Piscinibacter sp. HJYY11: one gene and its partner. The protein of the gene in region 2 interacts with the protein of the main gene of each other region in a pairwise test. Links are inferred from orthologs where the notes say so. Each region holds a gene or a part of one and is shown on either strand. Other genes may lie near its edges.

Region 1 (3,310 bases), 1.8 Mb from region 2 along the record:
CGCACCAGCCGCCTTCGAGTGGCCGGTCTCCACCCGCCTGCGCTACCTGCTCACCGGCCACGTGCGCGGCGAGGTGCACGGCCAGGCGCAGGTGGAGTGGATCCGCGCCGGCCCGCGCTACCAGGTGCACCTGGACGTGCAGGTCGGCCCGAGCTTCGCGCCCATCGCCTCGCGCCGCATGAGCAGCGAAGGCGAGATCACGCCCGACGGCCTGCTTCCGCATCGCTATGAGCAGGAGACGCGCCTCGCCTTCGACGGGCCCTATCGCGCCATCGTGCGCTTCGACGGCAGCCGGGTGTGGATGTCCAACGGCAACTCGATGGTGCAGCTCCCCGGCGTGCAGGACACCGCCAGCCAGTTCGTGCAGCTCGCCTACCTCTTCGACCGCGAGCCGCAGCGCCTGCGCGTGGGCGCGGTGGTCGAGGTGGTGCTGGCGATGCCGCGCAACGTGTCGGCGTGGGTCTACGACGTGGTGAAGGAAGAGTTGCTCCACACGCCCTTCGGCGAGGTGCCGTCCTACCACTTGAAGCCGCGCCGCGAGCCGCGGGTCGGCGGAGACCTGGTCACCGAGCTCTGGATTGCGCCGCAGCTGCGCCATTTGCCGATACGCTTTGTGATCCGCCAGGACGCCGAGAACTACGTCGATCTGATGCTCGACCGGCGCCCCGAACTGGCCGCCCCCGACCCCTCCACGCGAACACCACCATGACCTTCGAGAACATCCTCACCGAGCTGCACGGCAGCGGTGCCCTGAAAACGGGCCTCATCACGCTGCACCGCCCCAAGCAGCTCAACGCCCTCAACGACGCGCTGATGAACGAGCTGGGCACTGCCCTCAAGGCCTACGAGGCCGACGACAGCGTGGGCTGCATCGTCGTCACCGGCAGCGAAAAGGCCTTCGCCGCCGGCGCCGACATCAGTGCGATGGCGACGTGGGGCTACATGGACGTCTACAAGTCCGACTACATCACCCGCAACTGGGAGACCATCCGCAGCATCCGCAAGCCCGTGATCGCCGCGGTGGCCGGCTTTGCGCTCGGTGGCGGCTGCGAGCTCGCGATGATGTGCGACATCGTCATCGCGGCCGACACCGCGAAGTTCGGCCAGCCCGAGATCAAGCTCGGCATCATCCCCGGCGCCGGCGGCACGCAGCGCCTGCCGCGTGCGGTGGGCAAGGCCAAGGCGATGGACCTGGTGCTCACCGGCCGCATGATGGACGCGGCCGAAGCCGAGCGCGCCGGGCTCGTCTCCCGCGTGGTGCCGGCGGCCGAGCTCCTCGACGTGGCGCTCGCCGCCGCGCAGACCATCTGCGAATTCAGCGGCCCGAGCGTGATGATGGCCAAGGAGTGCGTGAACCGCGCCTACGAGTCGCCGCTGTCGGACGGCGTCACCTTCGAGCGCCGGGTCTTCCACTCGCTTTTTGCCACTGAGGACCAGAAGGAAGGCATGGACGCTTTCTTGCACAAGCGCAAGCCTGAGTTCAAGCAACGCTAGAAGCTTCGCCCGCCCTTGAACTGCCCTCGCGTGCTGCGCGTGCGGGCGGTGGCCTTTTCAATGGCCGAGAACGAACGCGCCGCATGCGCGTGGCACACCGCGAGGCCCAGTGCATCGGCCGCGTCCTTGCCCGGCAGGCCGGGCAGCTTGAGCAGGCGCTTCACCATTTCCTGGATCTGCTCCTTGCGCGCATGGCCCGCGCCGACGATGGCCTTCTTCATCTGCAGTGCGGTGTACTCCGACACCTCGATGTTGCACGACACGAGGCCGGTGATCGCCGCGCCACGCGCCTGCCCGAGCAACAGCGTGCTCTGCGGGTTGACGTTGACGAACACGATCTCGATCGACGCGCAGGTCGGCTCATAGCGCGAGGCCACCTCGCGCACGCCGTCGTAGATGACCTTCAGGCGGCCGGGCAGGTCGCCCACGGCGACGGCGTCGGTCTTGATGGTGCCGCTGGCCACGTAGTGCAGCGTGCTGCCCTCGACATCGATCACGCCGAAGCCGGTGGTGCGCAGGGCGGGGTCGATGCCCAGAATCCTCATGCGCCAAAGTACCAGCGAAGCGAGTGGAAGAAAACAGGTGCGGCGAAACAAAGCGGCGCGACCCGGTCGAGCAGGCCGACCGCGCCCGTCACCGTGGCACGGCCACCCCAGTGGCGCACGCCGGCATCGCGCTTGAGCGCCTGCATCACCAGCTCGCCCAGCGTGCCGCAGCCGCCCGCGACGAAGCCGATGAAGATCGCCTGCGGTGCCTTGAACGGCGTGATCCAGTACAGCAGCCCGCCGACCAGGCCCGCGGCCAGCGCGCCGAGCGCCCAGGCCCGCCACGAGAAGGTGCGGCTGATGTGGCGCGCGGCCGGCAGCGTGCGGATGCGGCGCTTGACCGTGTGCTGCGCGATCTGCGCGGTGACGACCACCACCACGAGGTAGAGCACCAGGAAGGCGCCCCGGTCCTCGTAGTTGGGGAACTCGAGGAGCAGCAGCGCGGGTGCATGGCTCATGCCGTACACGCACACCATCGTGCCCCACTGGATCTTGGCGGTGCGCTCGAGGAAGCGCGTGGCGTCGTTGCCGAACACGGCCAGGATCGGCAGCGCGGCGAACGCGTACACCGGGATGAACACGCTGAAGAGGTCGAAGAATCGCCCGCCGGCCAGCCAGTACTGCACCGGCAGCACGAAGAAGAAGGCCATCAGCAACGCGCGGTGGTCGCCGCGGCGCGTGTGCGTAAGCGTGATGAACTCGCGCAGCGCCAGGAACGAGATGATGGCGAAGAGCAGCGTCGAGACGACGGCGCCGGTGGCCCACGAGATCCAGAACAGCAGCGTGCCGACCCACAGCGCGCGCATGTCGCGCCACATCGCATCGGTGGCTTCCTGCTTGTCGGGCGTGGCCTGCAGCGACTTCATGAAGGCCACCGCGGTGGCAAACGACAGGATGCCGAAGACGATGACGAAGAGCAGCCCGATCTGCTGCGAGATCGTGAGGCCCCTGAGCCACTGGCCGATGCTCGAGCCCATCACGACGCCACCTTGGCCAAGGCCATCACCGCCTCGCGTGCGCGGGCGAGGAAGGCGCGCTTGTCTTCACCCGGCTGCAGCTGCAGCGGCGCGCCGAAGGTCACCGAGCACAGGATGGGCACCGGCACCACTTCGCCCTTGGGCATGACGCGCTGCACGTTGTCGATCCAGGTCGGGATCAGCTGCACCTCGGGGAACTGCGCGGCCAGGTGGAACAGGCCTGCCTTGAAGGCCTGCGGCTCGCCCTTGTTGCCGCGCGTGCCCTCGGGGAAGATGACCAGCGAGTCGCCGTTC
Region 2 (3,206 bases):
CGACAGGTCGCCCTGGCTCACGCGGCGGGCGGCCATGGCCACCTCGCGCACCGGTGTCACCACCAGCCGCTGCAGCAGCCAGTTCAGCACCAGGAAGAGCGCCACGAACACCGCGACCAGCGAGCCGGTGAAGGTGGCGAAGAGCTGCTGGGCCTTTTCGCGCGGCAGGGCGGTGGGCACCGCGACGATCTGCGCGCCGACGACTTCGTTGAGTTGCCAGCCGAAGCCCGACTTGTCGCCATAGCGGGCGATGAGGCTGGGCGGTGCGGCGGCCGGCGTGCTGTGGCAGGCCAGGCAGGCCGGGTTGGTGATGCGGATCGGGCGGGCGACGTAGAAGAGGTCGCCCCTGCCCGTCTCGACCTCGCCCGACAGCTCGGTGGTCTTGGTGTCGGCACGGAAGCGGTCGACGATCTGGCGCTCCCAGTCGGTGGGCTTGTCGCGCGGGTTGGTCGGGTTGAGCGTGGCTTCCTTGTAGCTGTAGCCAGGCTGCTTGGCCGCCAGGCGCGACAGCGTTTCGGTGGCCGCGAATGCCGGCACCGTCTCGGGCAGGAAATGGCGGTCGAGCAGCGGGTCGAGATGGGGCTTGATGTTGTCGACGGTGTAGCCGCGCACCGCGACCGCCACGTCCATCAGGCGCTGTGCGTCGCGCACCACTTCGGCGCTCGCATTGGCCTGCACCAGCCGGTACACCGTGCCGCCGGCCACGGCAAGCGCGATCACGAACAGCAGCGTGAACACCAGGTTGAATCTGAGCTTCAGGTTCATGGAAGGTCTCGGAAAGTCAAACGAATTCGAGTCTCCGCCGCGGTGGGCACCGCATGCGCTTCACAACCAACTGCCGGGGAGCACGACTCAGGCGTCGTGCGAACGGGACGATAGCGTGGACTGGCGGAAACGGGCGCGCTGCTCGTCGCTTTCCAGGTGCGACTCCAGGCGTTGCAGCAATTCGGTCACGGAGTCGGCGCGCTGGGCTTCGTTGTCGAGCAACAGATCGGCGATGGGGCCGAGTTCGTTGGCCAACGCCTCGCGCACCCGCTCGCGCTGCTGGGGCGTGATGCGGAAGGTGCGCTGAAGCGGGGCATCGAGCGAGGCGGGGGTGGTGGTGTCCAGCTCGGCGGGCGTGGTGTCGTCGCTTTCGTTGTGGCGGCGCGACGCCCACGAGGCCAGCCACTCCTGCCGCTCCTGCTGGTTGATCAACATGCGGGCCGCGGCGGCCATGAAGTCGTCTTCGCTTTTCGCGTGTGCAGCGCAACGCTTCAGGTGCGGCGTCACGTTGACGTTCAGCCGCTTGCGCAGTGAGCGTTCGACGCGAGCGAAGAGACGAGGGTTGATCAGGTCGGACATGAACAGCGGCGCTGCCAAAAGCCGGCGAATTTTATTCGGCGACCCTGACCTTGACGCGGGCATTTGAAGTGCTCACCCCGCGACCCAGTGCAAGTTGTAAGCATTGTTTGCGCGCTGGTGCGGTTTTGGCGTCTGGCTATTTGGCCAAAGCTTTCAACGCAAGCTTGATGCCTTCGCTCACCCCCACGTCGGCCGGCAGGTTCTTCAGCGCGAGCGCCGCTTCGCGGTCGCTGTAGCCCAGGGCCACGAGGGCCTGCAGGATGTCGGCCTGCGCATCGTTGGCCACGCTGGTGGGCAGGGCGAGGTCGGGGCCGAGCTTGCCCTTGAGCTCGAGCAGCAGGCGCTCGGCGGTCTTCTTGCCGATGCCAGGCACCTTGATGAGGCGGCCGCTTTCCTGCAGCGACACGGCCTGGGCCAGCTCGGCCACGCTCAGGCCGGAGAGGATGGACAAGGCCGTGCGCGGCCCGATGCCCGAGATCTTCACGAGCTGGCGGAAAGTGGCGCGCTCCTCGGCGGTGAGGAAGCCGAACAGCACCTGCGCGTCCTCGCGCACGACGAAGTGGGTGAGCAGGGAGACACGCTCGCCCAAGCCGGGAAGGTTGTAGAACGTGCTCATGGGCACGTCGACTTCGTAGCCGACGCCGCCCACGTCCACGAGCAGTTGAGGCGGGTTCTTTTCTGCGAGCAGCCCGGTGAGGCGACCGATCATCGATCGCGCGCTCAGCGACGGAAGAGGCCGAGGCGCTGCGCCTCAAGGGCCGCTTCGGCGCGCGAGCTCACATTGAGCTTGCGGTAGATCTGCTTCACGTAATCGGCGATGGTGTGGCGCGACAGGTTCAGCTGCACGCCGATCTCGGGCAGCGTGAAGCCCTTGGCCACCCACAGCAGCACCTCGTTCTCACGGTCGGTGAGCTGCACGTGGGGCAGGTTCTGCGGGCGCTCCTGCGGCTTGTTCTGCGCGGCGAAATAGGCGATCACGCGGCGGGCGATCGACGGCGACAGCGGCGGCTCGCCCTGGCTGATGCGCTGCAGCTGCTCGACGAAGTGCTCGCGCGGCTGCTCCTTGAGCAGGTAGCCGAAGGCGCCGGCCTGCAGGGCCGGGAAAAGGTGGTCGTCGTCGTCATGGATGGTGACCACGACCGACTGGGCTTCCGGCTGCGCCTTTTGCAGCGCCGCCACGACGTCGACGCCGCTGCCATCGGGGAGGCCAAGGTCGATCATCGCGATCTCGAAGCGCTCGGCGGTGATGAGCGCCAGCGCGTCGTGCACGCGGGCCGCCTCGAAGACCTGCGCCTGTGGAAACACCTGCAAGGCCAGCGCCTTGAGCCAGCTGCGGATTTCGGGAAGGTCTTCCAACAACAGGATCTTGTTCATGGCAGCGACTCGCAGGGTGAAAACCGAAGTGCATCCTAACAGTCCAGCGGCTCGGCAAACCGTCTGGCGGGGCCCAATCTCAGGCCGTACCCAGGGGAAGCGTGAGCCGGATCACGGTTCCGTAGCCGGGGCCCGACTCCACCAGGCACTGCCCCTGCATCTGCTTGGCCCGGTGCTTCATGCTGGCCATGCCGTGGCCGCGGTCGAGCTTGCCATCGAGCTCCATCGGGATGCCCTTGCCGTTGTCCTGCACGACCAGCACGAAGTCCTGCTGGCCCAGGGTGCAGCGCACCTTGCAGTGCGAGGCCCCGCTGTGCTTGATGACGTTGCTGACCGCCTCGCGCAGGATGCGCGTGGTCTGCACGAAGGCACGGGCCGACAGCAGCTGCGTCACGTCTTCGCTGGGGCTGCGCCAGTCGACCTCGATGCCCGCCTGCCCCAGGCGTGACACGGTTTCGGCACGCCAATCGGCGAGGGCGTCGGCCACC

What was found.
Region 1: the proteins of ruvA (region 2) and ruvC interact in binary tests that used the Escherichia coli proteins (3 or more experiments, as listed by UniProt). The link is inferred for Piscinibacter sp. HJYY11 from one-to-one orthologs.

The regions. Positions count from the first base shown.
Region 1 is NZ_JAERQZ010000001.1:4,498,757-4,502,066, forward strand. Bases 266-3,264 are described here. They hold ruvC (crossover junction endodeoxyribonuclease RuvC), read right to left. Parts: upstream 2,040-3,264; coding sequence 1,491-2,039; downstream 266-1,490. Other genes in these bases: JI745_RS21110 (DUF3108 domain-containing protein), read left to right, coding at 266-709; JI745_RS21115 (enoyl-CoA hydratase), read left to right, coding at 706-1,494; JI745_RS21125 (phosphatidate cytidylyltransferase), read right to left, coding at 2,036-3,016; JI745_RS21130 (lysophospholipid acyltransferase family protein), read right to left, coding at 3,016-3,264. Also shown: more of JI745_RS21110, read left to right, coding at 1-265; more of JI745_RS21130, read right to left, coding at 3,265-3,310.
Region 2 is NZ_JAERQZ010000001.1:2,673,383-2,676,588, reverse strand. The notes cover bases 268-3,162. They hold ruvA (Holliday junction branch migration protein RuvA), read right to left. Parts: upstream 2,054-3,162; coding sequence 1,481-2,053; downstream 268-1,480. Other genes in these bases: JI745_RS12315 (ATP-binding protein), read right to left, coding at 2,798-3,162; JI745_RS12320 (response regulator transcription factor), read right to left, coding at 2,065-2,718; JI745_RS12330 (hypothetical protein), read right to left, coding at 853-1,344; JI745_RS12335 (DUF3365 domain-containing protein), read right to left, coding at 268-765. Also shown: more of JI745_RS12335, read right to left, coding at 1-267; more of JI745_RS12315, read right to left, coding at 3,163-3,206. UniProt on the Escherichia coli protein: The RuvA-RuvB-RuvC complex processes Holliday junction (HJ) DNA during genetic recombination and DNA repair.